2 linked regions of the Bdellovibrio bacteriovorus genome follow. The protein of the gene in region 1 interacts with the protein of each later gene in a pairwise test. Links are inferred from orthologs where the notes say so. Each region holds a gene or a part of one and is shown on either strand. Other genes may lie near its edges.

What was found.
Region 2: the proteins of secD (region 1) and pheT interact in binary tests that used the Escherichia coli proteins (3 or more experiments, as listed by UniProt). The link is inferred for Bdellovibrio bacteriovorus from one-to-one orthologs.

Annotation. Positions count from the first base shown.
Region 1 is NZ_CP020946.1:1,676,847-1,687,181, reverse strand. The notes cover bases 4,272-7,218. They hold secD (protein translocase subunit SecD), read right to left. Parts: upstream 6,619-7,218; coding sequence 4,924-6,618; downstream 4,272-4,923. Other genes in these bases: tgt (tRNA guanosine(34) transglycosylase Tgt), read right to left, coding at 7,087-7,218; yajC (preprotein translocase subunit YajC), read right to left, coding at 6,618-6,959; secF (protein translocase subunit SecF), read right to left, coding at 4,272-4,914. In the rest of the region: B9G79_RS08050 (TolC family protein), read left to right, coding at 1-424; B9G79_RS08045 (hypothetical protein), read left to right, coding at 435-863; B9G79_RS08040 (DUF366 family protein), read right to left, coding at 973-1,542; 7-cyano-7-deazaguanine synthase QueC, read right to left, coding at 1,548-2,243; single-stranded-DNA-specific exonuclease RecJ, read right to left, coding at 2,240-3,967; more of secF, read right to left, coding at 3,976-4,271; more of tgt, read right to left, coding at 7,219-8,262; tRNA preQ1(34) S-adenosylmethionine ribosyltransferase-isomerase QueA, read right to left, coding at 8,267-9,307; B9G79_RS08000 (DMT family transporter), read left to right, coding at 9,392-10,240; B9G79_RS07995 (hypothetical protein), read left to right, coding at 10,311-10,335. UniProt on the Escherichia coli protein: Part of the Sec protein translocase complex. Interacts with the SecYEG preprotein conducting channel. SecDF uses the proton motive force (PMF) to complete protein translocation after the ATP-dependent function of SecA.
Region 2 is NZ_CP020946.1:2,216,001-2,226,509, reverse strand. Bases 6,820-9,940 are described here. They hold pheT (phenylalanine--tRNA ligase subunit beta), read left to right. Parts: upstream 6,820-7,219; coding sequence 7,220-9,661; downstream 9,662-9,940. Other genes in these bases: B9G79_RS10700 (integration host factor subunit alpha), read left to right, coding at 9,807-9,940; pheS (phenylalanine--tRNA ligase subunit alpha), read left to right, coding at 6,820-7,223. Outside these bases: B9G79_RS10750 (hypothetical protein), read left to right, coding at 1-263; mvaD (diphosphomevalonate decarboxylase), read left to right, coding at 260-1,240; B9G79_RS10740 (mevalonate kinase family protein), read left to right, coding at 1,230-2,117; B9G79_RS10735 (DNA alkylation repair protein), read left to right, coding at 2,144-2,881; B9G79_RS10730 (TrmH family RNA methyltransferase), read right to left, coding at 2,919-3,674; B9G79_RS10725 (hypothetical protein), read right to left, coding at 3,683-4,096; B9G79_RS10720 (winged helix-turn-helix domain-containing protein), read right to left, coding at 4,093-5,220; B9G79_RS10715 (16S rRNA (guanine(527)-N(7))-methyltransferase RsmG), read right to left, coding at 5,220-6,086; more of pheS, read left to right, coding at 6,198-6,819; more of B9G79_RS10700, read left to right, coding at 9,941-10,139; B9G79_RS10695 (MerR family transcriptional regulator), read left to right, coding at 10,111-10,509.

The sequences.
Region 1 (10,335 bases):
GTACGGTCGCCTGGTTCCACAATACGACGACCCTCTGGAAGCAAGCGAGTCCCGTGTGTCGGTGCTGATGACCTGGACGCTGTTCTCGGGTCTTGACACGCGCTTTAAAAGCGCCGCTGCGAAAGAAATCGAAAAAGCTCAAGGCCTGGAGAAAACCAGCACCCGCCTGCAACTGGATACGCAAGTTTCCAGCCTGCGCAACAAAGCCCGGGAACTTTTACAACTGCGCACGTTGCTGGAGAAACGCCAGACACTGACTCAGAAATACTATGACCTGACATTGTCTGAATACCGTCGTGGAGTAAAAAACTCTTCAGACCTTGCCAGCGCCACCAACAGCCTTTTTGACAACCGCACCCGCCTGCTGGAAGTACAAAAAGAACTTGCAATCCTGAAATTGAAATTTGACGAACTGACTATCTAAGGAGAACAACATGAAACTGCTAGCAACTCTTATCCTTCTTCCCGCGCTTTCCTGGGCCCATGGCGAAGACAAACCAGGTCCGCATGGTGGCCATGTCCAAATGCCGGGAGCTTTCCACACGGAAATCACCGTGGACAAAGACCAGAGCGTTCACGTTTACCTGCTGGATATGAACTTTGAAAACCCAACCATCAAAGATTCATCCGTAGCGGTGACAGCAAAAAATAAAAAATCAGAAGTAAAATACACATGCTCCGTGATGGGCACTGACCACTATCACTGCATTCCGAATGGAAAAGTTCCGGCAAAAACAAATTTGATTATTCAGGCAACAAGAGAAAAAGCCGTAGGTAACGAAGCCATCTACAAGCTCCCTCTTCCTGTCTTCAAAGAATCCAAGAAGGAATCCAAAAAAGAAGACCACTCCCACCACCACTAAGCGAAAAACGTGCTGGGGCTTAGGCGACTCAAAAAGCCCCAGATGCAAGGCGGAGGCGGACCTTCGCAGTGCAGGCGTGCTTTAAGCACGTCGAAGCGAGAAGGTCCGCCTAAGGAACGGGGCGGACTTTTTGGGTGGCTACGGTGATCGATTCGAATTCGCGGCGGAACAGGGACATCAGGTCTTCGGCCACGCGCACTGGATCCAGCTCCAGATCCTGCAAAGACAGGGTTTCAACCGGAGTGCCCTTGTTGGTGACGTTCATGGCGAAATGAACCATCACCGACACTGGTGAGCGAGTCGCAATGCTAATGCTTAACTTTTTGGTATCCAGGTAAATATCATCCCCGTCGCGACGAACCGATTTACCCGTCAGAAGACCCTTCCCGTGAGACTGCACATAATCTTTCGCGATCGAGGCAAACAGGCGCTGTAACGCCACGCCCGAAAACAAATCACGATCAAAGACTTCAATAATAAAATGAAGCATTTCATCGGACTGGATCACGGCCTTTTCAAGCAGATCTTCGCCGTCCACCATGTGATCAAAAGGGATCGAGCAGGCACCCACCCAGGAAACAATGGAAGGTCCCAAAATTCCGTGTTCCAGATAGGCAAACAGCGAGCGAAGCTGAGAACCGTCATAGGCAAATTTCTTTTCAATAAATGAAGCTTCCATCCGCACTACTCCTTAAAAAGATGTTTCACATCAATGTTGGCTGAAGCAAAAGCCCGCTTGGAACGAAGACAGGACTCACACTGCCCGCACCACTTGTCGCCCGAGAAATAGCAAGGCCAAATCAATTCCCAGGGAATCTTCAGCCCCTGCCCCAACCGCACGATATCAGGCTTTTTCAAATGAGCCGTGTAACACCCCACCGTCACATGATTGGACGTGGAATACCACAGGGACTTGGTGGCCTGCTCAAGGAACTCGCGGGAATTGTCCGGGAAAGTTGCCGCCTCTTCAGCGTTGAATCCCGGGATGACCGCATCAGCACCTAAAGCTTCTGCGTAAGCCGCCGCAATGTTCAAAAAGATCCCGTTGCGATTGGGAACCCACACTGACTTCGCGGTTTCTTCCGATTTTTGCTGATTGTCGATTTCCACTGCCGCCCCGGTAGGGACCGTCTGATCCTCGACCAGCAAAGACGACTTGTTAAAGTCCTTGAACCATGGAAGCTCGACCACTTTGTGTGGAACCCCCAGGTGTTTTGCGATATTTGCGGAAGCCTCCAGCTCTTTCTTCGCGGCACGCTGCCCGTAATTGAAAGTCAAAGCCAGAACAATTTCATGGTGGTGTTTGATAGCCTCATACGCATTCACCGTCGAGTCCAACCCCGCCGATAAAAGCACTACGACCTTTTTGTTTTTTTTCATGTGGCTGCCTTTAAATCCCGAATAAGAATCTGAACTGTCTTTTGCCCGGCAAAATAGTTCCACTGCAGTTCACCCAGAACATGGTAGAACCCCGGCACATTGGTCAAAGTATCCAACTGGCGCGGTGTCGGAGTAAACAACAACGCTTCCGCAGAAGCCCCGCCATCAGCATCAGCAATTTTCAGACGAAGATGCCCGCCCTTGAGTTCGCGTTTGGACAAGACCTGAACATTCGTGAAATGAATCAAAGGAATCGAGAACCCCGCGCCGAAAGGACCGACGAAGTCATACCACTTCATCAAACCTTCACTGACCTCGGAAAGTCCCGCTTCAACATCATAGAAGATTTCCAGCGGTTTTGGCTTTTCACGCAAATCCGAGAAATGATCCGCCAGCTTACCCACGAAAGTGGAAACCTTGGTTTCCGCAATCTCAAAACCCGCCGCGGCCGAATGACCACCGAAGCGGCTTAGCAATTCCTGTGCAGAAGACATTGCTTCCACAAGACAGGCTTCCTGACCTTGCGGCAAACGCGCACTGCCCACGATCATGCCGTCATCACCCACCGCCCCCACAAAGGCTGGTTTGTTATAGACTTGAGTCAGCTTCGTCGCGATCAACCCAAGAACTCCGCGGTGGAAGTTTTTGGAAGCGACAAACACGAAATCCTGATGAGGCCAGCCTTGAAGTAATTGTTGAGCTTCTGCTTCCGCATCCCCCTGCAATTGCACGCGGGTGGAATTATTCTTCATCACTTGTCGAACCATATCGCGGGCTTGGCTGGGATCATCCAACAAGAATATATCAATCGGAAGAATGCCGGATTCCATACGAGAAAGCGCATTCAGCTTTGGCGCAAAACGAATCGCCACATCCTGACTGGTCAGCGGTCTTCCGGTCAGGTCTAATTCTTCAAGCAAGGCTCGAAGTCCGGCACGCTTGGTTTCAGCAAGCTTCACCAGACCATGCTTTACCAGCACGCGGTTGTCATCCACCAGCGGAACCATGTCCGTCAGCGTACCGATGGTAAAGTAATCCAATACTTCTTTTAAATCCCAATTATTTTTAGGCAGTTGTGGATGATCGTGGAAGTGACGTTTCAATCCACGCAAAAGATAGAAGGCAACACCCGCCCCACAAAGATAACCCAATCCCGACGGACAATCCCCTTGATTGGGGTTCACCACCACAAATGCCGCAGGAATTGTTTCTGCTGGCAAATGGTGATCCGTCAGAATTACATCCACACCCAGTTCATTGGCTTTATCAATCGCCGCGTGCGCGGTGATACCCACATCGACGGTGATGATCAGACTGACACCTTGCTTTTTCAACTCCTCGACCGCATGGGCGTGGAAGCCGTAACCTTCGGCCAGGCGTTTTGGCTGATAGTGCAAAACATCCGGGAACCCCAAAGCCAGCATGCCGGTTTTCAGCAATGCAAGACCGGAAGTTCCATCCAGATCGAAGTCAGCATAGATGCAGATTTTTTCTTTATTCAGGTACGCCTGACCCAGGCGCTCAAGAGCTTGAGACATCCCCTTAAGCACAAGAGGATCTTTCAAATCAGCGAGCTTCGGGAATAGAAGCTTCTCAACATGGGAAGCTTCAGCAAAACCGCGGGCTGCAAGAACCTTTGTGATGAGCTTCGGCCATTGCCCCTCGACATTCGAGGGGATGACTGGCTCATTCTCAGATTCCCGCAGCGTCCACAAAGGATTCATGAAAATCCTTACGCCGCTTTAGCTTTTTTGAACTGGAGCTTGTCCATCAAAAGAACGAAAGGAGCCGCTACGTAGATAGAAGAGTAAGTACCGAAGAAGATACCCACACAGATAGAGAACGCGATGTCCTCAACTGTACCATCAGCAAAGATGTACAGGCAAAGCGCGGAAACGAAAGTGGTACCGGACGTAATCAAAGTACGCACCAACATTTCGTTGATGGACTTGTTGATAACGAACTTGAAGCCCTTATCGTGGTTTCCAGTGTCGATCTCACGGATACGGTCAAACACGACGATGGTATCATTCAGAGAGAAACCAATCAGCGTCATGATCGCAGCCAAAATAGACACATTCACTTCTTTACCCACAAGAACGAAGACCGCCAAAGTGATCACCGCATCGTGGAACAAGCAAAGTACTGCGCCCGGAGCAAACTTGTAATCAAAACGAAGTGCCACGTAGATCAGGATCACCAGCAAGCAATAGAATACTGCCAGCAAACCGTTACGCTTCAACTCCGCACCCACCTGAGGACCCACGGTATCAATACGGCGGATGTCCGGATTGGAAGCCTGGAATTTCTCGGTGATGATGCCACGAACCTTGGTCAGGTCCGCATTCAAAATCTCATTCGTCTCTTTGTCCGTTTTACCTTCACGGCCCTGGAAACGAATGATGAATTCGTTGCCTTCACCGAAGGACTGAACACCCACTTCACCCAAGTCCAGACTCGCCACGGAGTCACGAACCTGATCAATGGTCACACCCTGGTCAAATTTCACCTGGATCTCGGTACCACCCTTAAAGTCGATACCGTAGTTGATCCCGTGAACCGCAAGATAAATCAAAGAAGCAACAACCAGGATCAGGGACACGCCCCCGAAGAACCAGGCTTTACCGACGAAATCAAAACGTCCAAATGATTCTGTATTTTTATTAGCCATATATACCTACTAAACCGACAACTTCTTGAAGTTGAATTTATTCACCAAAGTATCAACGATAACTTTGGAAACGAACACGTTTGCGAACATGGAAGTCACGATACCGATCAACAAGGTCACCGCGAAACCACGCACCGGGCCCGTACCGAAGTACAACAGAACCACCGCCGTCGCCGCCGTCGTCACGTTGGCATCGATGATCGCAGACATCGCACGGTTGTAACCTTCAGCGACAGCCACCTTGATTCCGTGACCCATTCGCAGTTCCTCCCGGATCCGCTCATTGATCAGAACGTTGGCGTCAACCGCAAAGCCCACGGTCAATGCGATACCCGCAATACCCGGTAAAGTCAGAGTTGCACCGAAAGTCGTCAGCAAAGCGAAGATGCCCAGGATGTTCAACCCCAAAGCCACGGACGCCACTGCTCCCATTGATTTGTAGTAAACCAGCATGAAGATCACGATGATCGCCGCACCCACATAGGAACCAAGTTTGGCTTTACCGATAGCATCAGCACCCAAAGTTGGACCCACGCGACGCTCTTCCAACTGCTCCAAAGAAGCAGGCAAAGCACCCGCACGCAAAGAAGTGGAGATCATTTTTGCTTCATCCATCATGCCGTTACGGTCACGACCACCACCCAATGTGATGACAGCAGAACCACCCGCAATACGGTCACGGATGCTTGGAGCGGATTTAACAACTTTATCAAGAACGATGGCCATCTGTTTGCCCACGTTGTTGCCAGTCAAATCAGCGAATTTCTGAGCACCCGCAGAGTTGAACTGCAAAGACACTTGTGGAGAACCGTATTGGTCATAACCCACGAAAGCGTCATCCAAAGCACCACCACCAAGATCAGTGTCAGTTCTTAGCAGGTAAGGAATTGCGCCGGCATCGATCGTCGCCGCATTTGGTGCTTTTTCAAAGTAAACTGCCGTTTTCTCTGGAAGTTTTCCTTTCAAAGCCTCATTCACGCGAGTCACATAGTCAGAGTACTTGGTGTTTTCCATGTTGAAATTGCCAGCTTTTTCCGCCTCAGCAATCATCACCTGAAGTTCCTGAGGTGTCTTTTCATTAGACACGATCATGAAATCCAGTTTCGCAGTTGTATTGATAAGCTGTTTCGCTTTTTCAGCGTCAGCCATACCAGGCAACTGGATCAGGATGCGGTTGGCACCCTGCTGGGAAATAGAAGGCTCGGCCACACCGAATTCATCGATACGGTTACGGATTGTTTCGATGGACTGCTGAATAACGCGGTTTTTGTAGTCATTCAGGTAAGCATCAAAATAACGAGCCGTCACAGAAGTGTCAGTGGAACCAACAACCTGCAAAACAGTGGAATATTTGTCAGAGATGAACTTTTCGACAGCAGCCTTGCCCGCAGCATCAGCCACCACAACCTGAACCTCTCCGGATTCTGGCTTTTCGGATTTAACGTCAGCATAAGCCACGTTTTCCTTGGTCATTTCCGCTTTCATAGTGCTGATCAGACGAGTTGTGGATTCTTTCACCACGCCGTCAACATCCACACCCATAACAAGGTGCAAACCACCCTGGATGTCCAGACCATAATTCAGCTTTTGCTTGGAAGGCCACCAGGACACTTCCGACAAGTTAACCAAGTTAGGCAATACCCACACCAAAGATGCGGCAACGCCCAATACTGCTACAAACGTTCTCCAGCGAAGACCTTCCATTATTTCTTTTCCTCTTGAGTTGCTGCTTTCTGAGATGTTGCGATCTGGCTGCGAAGCATTTTCACCTTAACGCCGTCTGCGATCTCCAAAGTCACAAATTGCTCAGTGATGCCTTCTACACGGCCCAGAATGCCGGAGGAAGTGACAACTTCGTCACCTCTTTTAATTTCAGTCAGGAACTTCTGGTGTTCTTTCTGACGTTTGGACTGAGGGCGAATAATAAGGAAATAGAAGATGACGAAGATAAAGATGAACGGCACAAACATTTCGAAAGCTGATGGCTGACCGCCAGGAGCCGCTGATTGTGCGTGAGCTGTGGATACAAGAAGTCCGTATAACATTGATTCCTCCATAAACTTACAATTCTAACTGACGTTAAAATTCAGCATTATTCTTGGGAAGAATCAATACTTTAGTAGAAAGTCGATCAAAAAGGTTCGGATGCAAGGCGGAGGGCCTTCATCGGCTTTAAGAATCTTTCTTGGCGAAGCGTGTTAAGCAGAAGTCTCTATACTCTGCCCAGCGGCCTTCAGCGATGGCCTCACGCGCCTTTTCCATCACTTTCATATAGAAATGAATGTTGTGGATGGTGTTCAGGCGGGAGCCCAGGATTTCTCCGCTCATGAACATGTGACGCAAGTAAGCCTTGGAATAGTTCTTACAAGTATAGCAATCACATTCCGGATCCAAAGCCGAAGGATCTTCCTTATACTCAGAACGTTTGATGCTGACCTTGCCGTTCCAGGTATAAATCGTCCCGTTGCGTGCCACTCTTGTAGGCATGACGCAGTCAAACATATCAACGCCGGAATCAATTGCGATAATCAAATCCGTCGGCGTCCCAACGCCCATCAGATAACGCGGCTTATTGGCTGGCATTCTTGGTGCCACATCCGGAAGCAATGCGTGCATCAAGTGCATCGGCTCCCCGACGCTGAATCCACCCAATGCATAACCCGGAAGATCCACGGAACAGATCTGCTCCATGGATTTCAAACGATGTTTCAGGCTCAAACCGCCCTGAACGATACCAAACAGCAGACTTTCCTTGCGGGTCATCGCGGCCTGGGAACGCAGCAGCCAACGATAGGTCAGCGCCATGGACTTTTCGATTTCTTCATCGGTGGCCGGGTACTTCAAGCACTCGTCAAAGGCCATGATGATGTCTGAACCCAGGTCCATTTGGATTTCCATGGACTTTTCAGGAGAGATAAAGTGCTTCGCGCCATCAAGGTGCGAACGGAACTCCACACCCTCTTCAGTCATATTGCGAAGCTGGGACAAAGAGAACACCTGGAAACCGCCAGAGTCCGTCAAAATCGGGCCATGCCAGTTCATGAACTTGTGCAAGCCCCCCATGCGCGCGATGGTTTTTTCACCAGGGCGCAAGTGCAGGTGGTAGGTGTTCCCCAAAACCACTTGAGTGCCGCAGTCTTTCAGTTCTTCCGGAGTCATGGCTTTCACGGTGGCCTTCGTACCCACGGCCATAAAGACCGGCGTCTGCACCGGACCGTGTGCGGTCATCAGGGTGGCACGACGGGCATTGCCGTCAGTCGCGTGAACTTTGAATTCACCCAGTTTCATGTTTGCATCTGTTGCAGTGGAATTAGGACCCACGGCTGTGGAATTGTGACCGTCCAACATAACCTCACCCTTCGTGAACTGCCGACTTTGCGGCCGCGACCCAAACTGTCAGATCGCCATAAGAAAAGAGCCGGAACTTTCGCTCAATGGCCCATTGATAGCAAGCTTTTACTCGATTCAAGGAAGAAAATCCGGCGACCAAAGCCACCAGAGTCGACTGCGGCTGATGGAAATTCGTCATCAGGCAATCCACCACTTTGTACTGGTATCCGGGTTGAATCAGCAGCTTGGTAAAGCCACTGAAACCGGCTTCAGACATTTCACCCAAAAGACCCTGAGCCGCACTTTCGAGCGATCTGCTGGTTGTGGTGCCCAGGGACCAGATCCTGCGACCTTCCGCTTTGGCATTCTGAACCGCCGCCCATGTGGAGGCAGAGATTTCCACATATTCTTCGTGCATGTCGTGATCATTCAGATCTTCCGCCGTCACCGGCAGGAAGGTTCCCAGGCCCACGTGCAAAGTGACTTCCAAAACTTTCACGCCCCGTTTTTTCAGACCTTCAATGTCGTCGGCGGAAAAATGCAGACTGGCCGTGGGTGCCGCAAAACTGCCAGGACTTTTATTCCACGCCGTCTGATACCAGGACTCGTCCGCCTCGACAGTGTGACGCTGCTCCCGGGCTTTTTGAATGTACGGAGGCAGTGGCAGTTCCGCCACCTTCTGGAAGTAATCCTCGCCCACTTCCTGACTCAGCCGAACGGTTTGCGGGCGACCTTTTTGCAGCAAGGTCATCTGCACGCCCAACGGAAGTTCCAGCGCCGCACCGATTTTGAATTTCTTGGACGGAAATAAAACTTCCCAGTCCGTGGCATTGATCTGCTTCAGGAAAAGGATTTCAACGTCACCAGAAAAAACCCGGCGCTTTAAGACGCGGGTGTTATTCACCACCAGCACATCGCCGGCGGGAATACGTGACAACAGTTCCTGCAAACTGATTTCCTGAGGCTCTAATTCGCCTTCCACCCACATCACGCGGGACGGCCGCACAGGGGACGTGGCAATAAGCTCTTCAGGGTAGGAAAAGTCCAAATCGGTCAGTTTCATAGGTGGGTTCTGATACCATAAAACCCCCATACGAGGCAGTTTTTTTGTGGCTTCGACCCATGGAAAGGGTTTAAAACAACAACCATGACTTTAGGACCCCTGTTACTTTTACTCTCTGCCCTGCTTCACGCCGCCTGGAATGGCCTGGCCAAGGCTTCTAAAGACAAGGAAAGCTTCCTTTTTCTGACCATTTTACTGAGCGGTTTGCTGACAGCGGTCAGTCTGCCGATCAGCGGGACGGGGTTCATTTTTCCGGACAACCGCGCCTTTGCGATCGCAGTTCTTTCAGGTATTTTTGAGGGGTTCTATTTTCTGACGTTGTCCAAAGCATTGCGAGCTTCAAGTCTTGGCAAATCTTACGCCATCATGCGCGGAGGTGCCATGGTGCTGGTGTGGCTGTATTCCACCGTCCTTTTGGGGGAACGCGCCCACGGCCTGCAGTTCCTGGGAGCTGTTTTTGTTCTTTTAGGAATTCTGGCGATGAACTTCCAGGACCTGCTAAAAGGAAAAAGACAGAGTTTGAAAAACGACATCTGGGCCTATATCAGCGCCGTCTTTATCGCCGGCTATCACCTGGCCTATCATGAGGCTCTGACCGAAAACACCGACCCCAAGCCGCTCTTTTTAGTGGCGATGGTTGTGTCTTTGCCGTTTTTGCTTTACGGAATCCGCAGCGCCCCTTGGCCGCGAATCAAGGCAACCATGACCTCACACCCGGTGCGGGTTCTTTTGTGTGGCACCTTCGCCACGGCATCGTTTTTAATCTTTTTGTATGGCTTAAAGGTCTCGGCCCCCGGCTTTGCAATCTCGCTTAGAAACTCTTCCATCTTTTTTGCGGTTGTATTCTCGGTCTTTTTAAAAGAGTCCCTGACCCGGACACAGATTCTGGGCGCGACCACCATCGGACTTGGAGCTTTGCTTCTAAGCCTTTAAAAAGATCTGGACTGTTTGCATAGTTCAGCGTCTCCTATGATTGTTATTTCACAACAAAAGGAATGCTCACATGAACAAGGTTTATCTTCGTTTCG
Region 2 (10,509 bases), 540 kb from region 1 along the record:
AAGGTGTGAAAGCCTATGCCCAGGAATTATTAAAACTGAACTTTACCTGCGAACCGACACTGAAACTATTGGCGGACATCAATCAAATCCCTGGAGTCAAAGCCGCCAAAGGTTGTGGCGCTTTGGGGGTGGATGTGATGGCGATTGTGACGGCCAAAGGTGAAACTGCAGGTGTTAAAGCCTACTGTGAAAGCAAGGGCCTGTCCGTGCTTTCTTCCTCTGATAAAATCTCGTCCGGACTTCAGGTCCGAGGTAGCCTATGAAACAAGTGACTGTATCTGCTCCATCCAATATCGCCCTTATCAAGTACATGGGTAAAATTGAGGGCTCTGGCAATAAACCGACCAACGGTTCGTTGTCCTATACTTTGGAAAACCTGCGCACCTATGTTCGCCTGACTGAAATCGACGGCGCACAAGATCAGTGGAAACCCTTGGTTCGTGAAGACCTGCAAAAAATCGAATTGTCTGAAAAAGGCCAGCAGCGCTTTATCAAGCACCTGCAAAATCTAAAGGACAAGTGGGGCGTAAAACAAAGTTTCCTGATTGAGTCTGCGAACAATTTCCCATCAGACTGCGGTCTGGCCAGCTCGGCTTCCAGTTTTGCGGCCCTGACTTTGGCGGCGGCAGAAATGTTCCAGCAGATCAACCCACAGCCATGGGGGACGGATAAAAAATATCTTTCCGAGCTTTCCCGTCAGGGTTCGGGTTCTTCCTGCCGTTCCTTGTTCACACCGTGGGCGCTGTGGCAGCATGAATACGCCGAGCCGATGGCGTTTGAAGTCAAAAACCTGCACCACATGGTGGTGATTGTCGAAGACTCTAAAAAAGAGGTTTCCAGTTCTGAGGCGCACAAACTTGTGACCACAAGCCCGCGTTTCACCGGTCGTCCAGAGCGTGCGGAATTGCGCCTGAAAGACCTAAGCATGGCCTTGCAGTTCAATGACTGGCATATCGCGCGTCAGATCGTCTGGGATGAGTTCATCGATATGCACCGTTTGTTTGAAACCAGCACGCCGTCTTTCACTTATATGAACGATGGATCCAAAAAGGTTCTGGAAGATTGCCAGGCGTTTTGGAACAAATGGCAAGATGGCCCTTTGGTGACCATGGATGCGGGTGCCAACGTGCACTTGTTGTTCCGTCATGATCAGAAAAAACAGTTCGCGCAGTATCGTGAGCATTTTGAAAAGGACTTCAAGGTCATGGCCTTTGAAGGTGTGAAAGACAATGTCCATTGATTTCACCTGCAAAGCCTTTGGTAAATGTATCATAGCTGGTGAGCACGCGGTTTTGCGTGGTGTGCCGGCGGTGGTGTTTCCCATCCAGTCCCGCAATCTGGATTTAAGTTATTCCCGCGGCGAGCAGCCGTTGGAACTGCGTCTGGTCGGGGATCACGGCAAAGAATTGCAATTGCTGGTGTGGGGCGTGCTTGAAAAGGCGTGCGAGCTTAAAGGCATTAAACGCTCCGATTTAAAAGGCACCTTGTTGCTGGAATCCTCCATTCCTGTGGGGGCGGGCATGGGCGCTTCCGCCGCGCTTTGTGTGGCCCTGACCCGTTGGTTGGGATATCTGGGGTATGTTGTTGAAGAGGACTACTATGAATTCGCCCGCAATTTGGAAAACCTGTTCCATGGTGAATCCAGCGGCGTTGATATTGCCGTTGCCTTAAGTGGTGAAGGTCTGCGTTTTGTACGTAATGGCGAAAAGAAGCCTCTGACCCCGGCGTGGAAACCGCACTGGTACATCTCTTATTCTGGCAAACGCGGTGTCACCGTGGATGCTGTGAACAAGGTGAAAGACCTGCTTCTGAAAAATCCCACAGTGGGTGAAAAGATCGATCAGCAGATGGCTGAAGCCGTGGGCATCTTGGAAACAGCCCTGAAGATGGATGAAAAAACAGGCCTGCCAGTTTTGGCAAAAGCCCTGACCCTGGCAGGTGACTGCTTTGAAAAGTGGGACCTGAACGAAGGCGAACCCGCAAAACACATCGCCTGGCTCAAAGAACAAGGCGCCCTGGCCGTAAAACCAACCGGTTCTGGCGGTGGCGGCTACGTCTTGTCCCTGTGGACCTCACTGCCCCCGGCAGAAATCCAATCTCAATTAATCCCCTGCTAAAAGGTGCCTGGTTGAAGGCGGCGAGCATGAAGAAAAAGTCAGGCATTTCGCAAGCATTGTCAGCGGTATCGCAGCTGCAAAAGGACGTTCAAAGTCATGCGGATGCCAGTCGCGCCGTCGTCTTGCAAAGATTCTTCAAAACCGGAAAAGGCGAGTATGCTGAGGGCGATGTCTTTTTAGGTCTGACCGTTCCGCAAAGCCGTAAAATCGCCAAAAAGTATGCTTCCGCTCTTAGTTTGAAAGAGCTTGATAGTCTGGTGAAGTCCGCGAATCACGAAGAGCGTCTGATAGCTCTGCTGATTTTGGTGTCGCAGTTTCAAGAGGCCACTGAAAAAGAACAAGCCCGTATCTTTAAGCTTTATATCAAGAATTCAAAGTACGTGAACAACTGGGACCTGGTGGACACCTCCGCACCAGCCATTGTTGGTGGCTATCTGCTGAATCGAGATCGTTCTGTTTTGCAGGAACTTGCGACATCCAAGAACCTGTGGCAGCGCCGGATTGCCATGCTGGCGACTTTTCATTTTATCTATAATGGCGAGTCCGCCGACACGCTTAAGATCGCAAAGCTTCTGTTGAAGGACGAGCACGACCTGATTCACAAGGCGGTGGGCTGGATGTTGCGGGAAATGGGTAAAAGAGTCAGCGAAGAAAAACTGCTGAAGTTTCTGGATCAATATGCGGCCAAGATGCCAAGAACGATGCTGCGCTATTCTTTGGAAAAGCTGCCTGCAGAAAAACGCAGGCATTACATGAATAAATAAACAGGCGCAGTTCACGCCTGCGCCAAGACTGAACGGGTTAGCGGTGCTGACAAGAGTAGCTGTACAGCGCAATACTGCCAGCGACGGTGGCATTCAGGGATTCCACGCTCTGGGTAGCTACAGACAGGCGCTGCAGGTTCTTAATCCCACTGAAGCCAGGACCTTCTTCGCCCAAGGCAATACGCACATTTTTCGGCCATTTGAAATTCGCGACACTTTCGCCCTTCATGTCCAAAGCATAGATCTGATCATTGTTGGAAACAAAGTCTGCAAATTTACCGATCTTAAACAACGGCAGTTTCAGCAAAGCCCCCGCGGAAGCCTTGATCGCTTTGGGATGGTACGGGGAACAGCTTTCTTCGGTCAGAATCATTTTGCTCGCACCAAATGCCAAAGAGGAACGCGCCAAAGCGCCCAGGTTGGAAGGATCGCCCAAGGGGGAGATCACTTCCAGGCCTTCAGCTTTTGCAGCTGTAAGCGGAGCGATCTCTTTCGGTTCCAGAACCAGAAGATTGTAGTGCGTGCCCACGACGTCAATTTCGTTAAACAGTGCTTTGGGCAGTTTGAAAACCGGGATGCGCTGGCCTTTAAGCTTAGGCGCGGTCATCGTCACGGACTTCAGGTCCTCGTGCACGATTTCACCCTTGATGCGGAAGTTCGGGTTTTCCAAAAACTCTTCGATCAGCTTTTCGCCCATCAGAATAAATTCAGAATGCTTTTTAATTCCGCGCGCAGAGCTGAGGTCGCTCCAGCGGCGGAAATGGTCGTTGGTTTTAGAGCTGATTTCAATCACGGCTGTTCCTACTCGCGGCGGTAAAGTTTCAGGTCGAAGTATTTCTGCGGACCTTTGATGATACGAATCTTGGTTCCGTCCAGGTCTCTGAAGACAATCACGTCATAGAAGTGGGTCGGATCCATGGCGATCTTACCATAGAACAACGGACCGTCCGCCTCCAGCCAACCGGTGGCTTTGTGTGTGAACAGGGCATGGGACTTGATGCGCAATGTGGACAGAGCGTCGCCTTCACGCATTTCCAGATTCACAAACCAGATGGAGTTGTGATCATAAGCCACCCAGTCGCCCTGGAGCTGTTCGCAAGTGACCGGAGTCAGTGAAACAAACGTTGGCCATGGAATGACGGGGTCACCACCCGGGCCGCGGGCATGGGCTGAAATACTGAAAACAGCGAGAATTACTAACAGGAGTGTTTTCATAAAGTAGCTTCCTCCGATTGTCTGAAGTGCACAGATGATTGCGGATTAAAGTAATAACCTTTGCGGTCGCGCAGGATGTATCTTGGGCTTTCCATGTCAGGCTCAAGCAGGGCGCGCAGACGTTTGATCGAAACGTAAATCAGATTGTCATGCAGTTCAGGGTCATAAGCCTGCTGCCAGATGATTTCTATCAGATCTTCCTTGGAATAACGGGTGCCGGCTTTTTTGATGAACAATAAAGCCAGGTCAAAAAGAATATGCTGATTGCGGAAGTCAATCAGGCCCTTGGTGCGCTCCTGAACACTGCGCGCCGCCTCGTCGATCTGGAAATCAAACTGAGGTGCATTGCGAACAATATCTTCAGGGCACATTTGACGGATGAATTTATAAACGCGCGGCAGACGGGTTTTGTCGGTTCCACGCAAAGCCAGTTCGGCGTAAATGCGATAGGCTTCTTTGTTGCCCAGTTCGCGGTTTACAAAGGCCATCTGCGCCAGAATACGGGAAATCAGCAGGTGGAAGCCGTGCAGTTTGGCCTGTTCATAGCAGTCCCACAAAAGATCATTCGCAGCTTCCAGCTTCCCGGTTTGGGTGAAGATATGGGTGCGCAACAGACGCGACGTCAGCTGCATTTCAGCGTTGTCCATCTCTGCCAGAATGGTGTCGAGTTTGTTCAGTTGCAGCAGGCTTTGAGCAAATTGAGCGGGTTCAAAGGCGCGGGACATTGCATTGGTGAACAGCGCGCGCACCAAGGTGTCGAGATCGCCAGATTGTGTGGCTTTCTCAATGGCTGAGTTGATGTAGTCTTGAGATTCCTGCAATTTGCCGTTGGCCAAAAGCCAGGAGCCGATCAGGTTTTCAGCCATGCCCTGCAAGCGCTCATCCGAAGTGTTTCGGCTTAAATTGATCGTTTGATCAATAACGGATTGAGCTTCAGAAAGCTCTTCCAACTCATGACAACACTGGAAGTAAAGACGGGCGGATTCAATCCAGTCTTGGGACTGTCCGCGGGCCGAGGCTTCCACCATGGCCTCTTCGCTCAATAAACGGGCCTCGTGCAGCGCCCCTTTACGGTGCTGCAAACGTGCCAGTTGCAATGAGGTGTTCTGGGTGGAGTCAGACATCAGTATTTAGCCCAGCGTCTTTTTTCTTCGTTGGAAAGTTCGTCCATCAAAAGCTCTTCGCCTTCGTCTTCTTCCGGCAAAGGCATGTTCTTGATTTTTTCATAAACGACCAAGCGACGTTCATGTGGGGTCTGCGGCAGGGAATACGCCACGTCCTGAACCAGTTTGTAGTACTCGGCCCAGTCTTTTTTCGCAGCTTCAATCTCAGGACCCACGCCGGGGCCTTTCATGAAATAAACGCGGCCGCCGATTTCAAGGCAGCTGATCACGTTCCCAAGGGTGTTGCCAATATCTTCAACTGCGCGGGTGATGGCGCCGCGGACAGGGTAAACACAGTGCTTGTTGATGTTGCGGCCCAGGATGTCAAGCTTTTGTAGCTTCATCTCGCTGCGGACATGTTTTAAGAATTCCACACGGCGCTGAACGCCTTCACCCAAAAGGATCTGCTGATCCGGGTACATGATTTTAAGCGGAATTCCCGGGAAGCCCGGCCCGGTGCCCACGTCCAGCAATGGGAACTGAAGGTCCGTGTATTTCATGATGATGATGCTGTCGATAAAGTGTTTGATCGCGACATCGCGCAGTTTCAACAGGCGCGTGAAGTTCTCTTTTTCCTGATTCAGCATCAAAAGGCGGTAAAAGTGCGCCAGTTGCTGCCTTTGGCTGTGGCTGACCAGATCAAATCCGTGATTGCGGAAGACATCAGCAAGGCGATCATTGGCCTCATGGATGTCATAGATCGTCTCTGGTTTCTTATGGCGGCCCATGTTGGAGGTCGCAGGAGGTGCGCCAGCGCCTTTGGACCCATGACGGGCTTCTTGGCGGGCTTTATACGGGCTGTAGTTGGTCTTGTTCTTATGGGCCATAGCAGTCGGGGGAACATAGGTCTAAAGCCCTTAAACCTCAAGTCTTTTCTGCGCCGTGTGTAAAAGCTAAATGCTTGAAAATACGGGCCTCCAGAGGGATATTGAGAACCTATGTCGACGACCAAACTTGATTCCATCAAAGATAACGCCCTGGCGGCCTTTAAAGCGGCCCCCAGCTCCAAAGACCTCTATGATCTGAAAGTTCAGTACCTGGGTAAAAGCGGGTCCCTGACTGAAATCATGAAAGAAATGGCTTCTTTGCCGAAAGAGGAAAAACCTCTTTTTGGTAAAAAAGTGAACGAAGTGAAGCAGCTTCTAGAAGCCGCTTACACCGAGGCCGAAGATGCTCTTAAAAAACAAGAGATCTCTGCAAAAATGGCGGCTGAGGAAATCGACATGACCTTGCCGGCGTTCTCTCAACCAAAAGGGACTGCGCACCCGGTGAACATCGTGGTGGAAGAAATCTTCACTGTGATGTCCCGCCTGGGTTACAGCATCCGCACCGGTCCGATGATCGAAAAGGATTACTATAACTTTGAAGCCCTGAACATCCCGGCGGACCACCCGGCGCGAGACATGGCGGATACCTTCTTCGTCGACAAAACCCACGTTCTAAGAACTCACACGTCTCCGATTCAAATCCATTCTTTGGAAAATGAAGAACTTCCACTGCGTGTGATCGGCACGGGTCCGGTGTTCCGTTGCGACAGTGATATTTCACATCTTCCGAATTTCCACCAGATTGAAGCTTTGTGCGTGGATGAGAAAATCTCCATGGCGGACCTGAAAGGGACCATCAGCTTCTTCGTGCGTGAATTTTTCGGCCCGGGTCTGAAAACCCGTTTCCGTCCCAGCTATTTCCCTTTCACCGAACCTTCGGCGGAAGTCGACTGTTCTTGCCCGATCTGCAAGGGCAAAGGCTGTTCTTTGTGCAAACAAAGCGGCTGGATTGAAATCGGCGGTTGCGGTCTGGTGAACCCGAAAGTGTTCCAGGCAGCTAAAATTGAATATCCTAAATGGCAGGGCTTTGCTTTCGGCTTTGGTGTTGAGCGCATGGCCATCATCAAGTACGGCATCGAAGACATCCGCTTGTTCCCTGAAAACGACGTAAGATTCTTAAGGCAGTTTGTAAAATGAAGATCAGCTTAAAATGGCTCCATGATTATGTAGACGTGACCGAATTCTTCCAAAAGCCAGAAGTCCTGGCGGAAGCATTGACCCGTGGCGGTTTGGAGGTTGAAGAAATCACCAATCGTGCGAAAGACTTCAATCACGTGGTGATTGGTCACATCCTTGAAAAAGACAAACACCCGAATGCTGACAAGCTTTCTTTGTGCCGTGTTTCTACGGGCGAGGGCGTTGTTCATCAGATCGTGTGTGGCGCACAAAACCACAAAGCTGGCGACCGTGTGATCGTGGCTTTGCCGGGTGCGGTTTTGCCGGGGAACTTTGCGATTAAAAAATCCGCAGTTCGTGGCGTGGATTCTGCCGGGATGCTGTGCTCTTTGAAAGAGCTGGGCCTGGCGACGGAATCGGAAGGCATCGCGATTTTGCCAGCGGATGCTCCGGTGGGTAAAGCGTACGCTGAATACGGCGGTTATGATGACGTGACTTTCGAATTGAAAGTCACGGCGAACCGTGCGGACTGTCTGTCTCACTTTGGTCTGGCACGCGAAGTTTCGACATTGTTCGGGAAAGAACTGAAAGTTCCTTCCACAGAAGTCAAAACCAACGGCAAATCCACCAAGTCTGAAATTGCTTTGGACGTTAAAGCCTTCGATCTGTGCCCGCGTTACGCGGGCCGTTTCTTGAAGGGTGTGAAAGTGGGCCCAAGCCCGGCTTGGTTGAAATCCCGCCTTGAAAGCGTGGGCATGAATTCCATCAACAACATCGTGGACGTGACAAACTACGTGATGTTGGAGCTGGGTCAGCCGTTGCACGCTTTTGATGCGGCTTTCATCAACGGCAAAAAAATCATCGTGGACCGTGCAACAGCGGGTGAAAAATTCATCACTTTGGACGGAACCGAAATCGCCCTGAGCGGCGCTGAACTGACCATTCGTGATGCCAATCATCCGGTGTGTCTGGCGGGCGTTGTGGGTGGTAAAAACTCTGGCGTTTCTGATTCCACGACCGAAGTGTTCCTGGAAGCTGCTTACTTCCTGCCGATGAGTGCGCGTAAAACTTCACGTTCGCACGGTATCGACACGGATTCCTCTTACCGCTTTGCCCGGGGTGTGGATCCGGATGGAACTTTGCGCGGTTTGAACCGTGCAGCGGCTTTGATTCTGGAAGTGGCGGGTGGCGAAGCGTATGCTGACCATCATGACTTCTATCCAAACCCGGTGAAAAAAGCGCCAGTGACGATCACCATTAAAACGGTGTCTGAACGTTTGGGTTATGAAGCGGAAGAACACAAATTCGTCGATTTCATGAAACGGCTGGGGTGTGAGATCACTAAAAATGGTGAGACCTTCACCGTGCTTCCTCCGACCTTCCGCTTTGATATCGAACAAGACATGGACCTGGTCGAAGAATACGCTCGCCTGAATGGGTATGAGCATATTCCAGAGGCGTTGCCTGCTTTGGCGGCAGCTCCGAGCTTCCAGGACAAGACCTTTATGTTGAACCGTACCACCAGCGAACTTTTGCGTGGTGAGGGCTTCCAGCAGGCAGTGAACTTTGCCTTTGTCGGCTCCAAAGCTCAGAAAGCTTTCCTGGGTTCTTTGGAATCCATGAAAGCAGCGGGCCTGACGGTGACTGAAAAAGAGATCCGCATCCTGAATCCTCTGAACGAGGAAATGGACGTGATGCGTGGTTCTTTGAGCTTTGGTCTGTTCAGAAACCTGAACAACAACTTCCACTCTGGCAACATGCAGGGGCGTCTGTTTGAAATGGGCAGCACCTTCCATGTGAAAGAGGACGGCGGTTTTGCTGAAGGCAGCCGTGTGGGGATGGCGATCTGGGGTCGCGCCAGCAACCTTTGGAACAAATCTCTGGATTATCCGGTTGTTTATGAACTTAAAGCGGCAGTTGAAGTGCTGTTGAAGTCTTTGAATATCTCTTCTTACACTTGGGTGACTCCGGCGAATAAGTCTGAGGTTCCGGGGTTCTTGCACCAAGGGCAGTTCGCTCAGTTGTTGGTGGAAGGTAAGAAAGTGGGCTTCATCGGGACCGTGCATCCGTTGCTTTTGGAAGACAATAAGATCCGTGTTCCTGCGGCTTTGGCTGAATTGGATCTGGATCAGCTTTATAAAGGCCAGCCTCGTCCATACCGTATCCAAAGCGTGTCCAAGTTCCCGGTAGTGGAGCGTGACTTTGCCTTTGTGATGCCAAAAACCCTGAAAGTCGGCGATGTCCTAAAAGACATCCGCAAGGCGGGAGCAGGTCTTCTTTTGAATGTGGACGTCTTTGACTTGTATGAAGGCGATAAGATGGAAGCGGGCAAAAAATCCGTCGCCATCCGTATCTGGCTGCAGGATAAGAATGCCACACTGCAAGAAACCCAGATTAACGAGACAACAACCAAGATTCTAGAGAGTTTGAAGAAGAATTTTGATCTTTCTGTGAGATAAATTCTTGATTGTTTTCAGTTAGTTGTTAGGCTTAAGGCATAGCCGCAGTGCTGTAGCCCGCAGGGCGAAAGCTGAAGCAGCGCTTGAAGATATTTAATTGGAGTGAATGACTATTATGGCAGGCCAGAACTTAGGTAAATCAACTGTGACTAAGGCCGATATCGTCGAGAACGTATATCAGAAGATTGGTTTCTCCAAAAAAGAGGCTTCTGAATTGGTGGAACTTGTTTTCGACACCTTGAAGACTGTTCTTCAAGATGGCGAAAAAGTTAAGATTTCTGGTTTCGGTAATTTCGTTGTTCGTGGCAAAAACGAGCGCATTGGTCGCAACCCTCAGACAGGGGAGCAGATCAAGATCTCTGCACGCCGTGTTCTTACCTTCCGTCCGTCTCAAGTTTTGAAGGCGATGCTGAATGGTGAGGAATACGCTCACTTGAAAGATGAGGACGATGATGACGACTACGACGACAATGAGTAATCCGTCCCTGGAGGTCGAAAGTTCTGAACTTTCACTAGGGGACCATCATATTGATTTCATCGAGCAGGCTGAAGTTGCCACTTCAGTCCCGGTGACGGCGACCTCTCCGATTTCCATCCCAGCCATGCTGTGTGATGAAAAACTTCTGGAAGAGATCAACGCGATCCCGGACAAGATGGGTTTCAAAATCGGCGACGTGGCCGAAATCCTGGGCATCAAACAATATGTTTTGCGCTACTGGGAAACAGAGTTTGAAGTTCTTCGCCCGAAAAAGGCGTCCAACAACCAGCGTATGTATACGCGCAAGGATGTTGAAAACGCTCTTCTGATCCGCAAGCTTTTGCACCGTGACCGCTTCTCTATCGAGGGC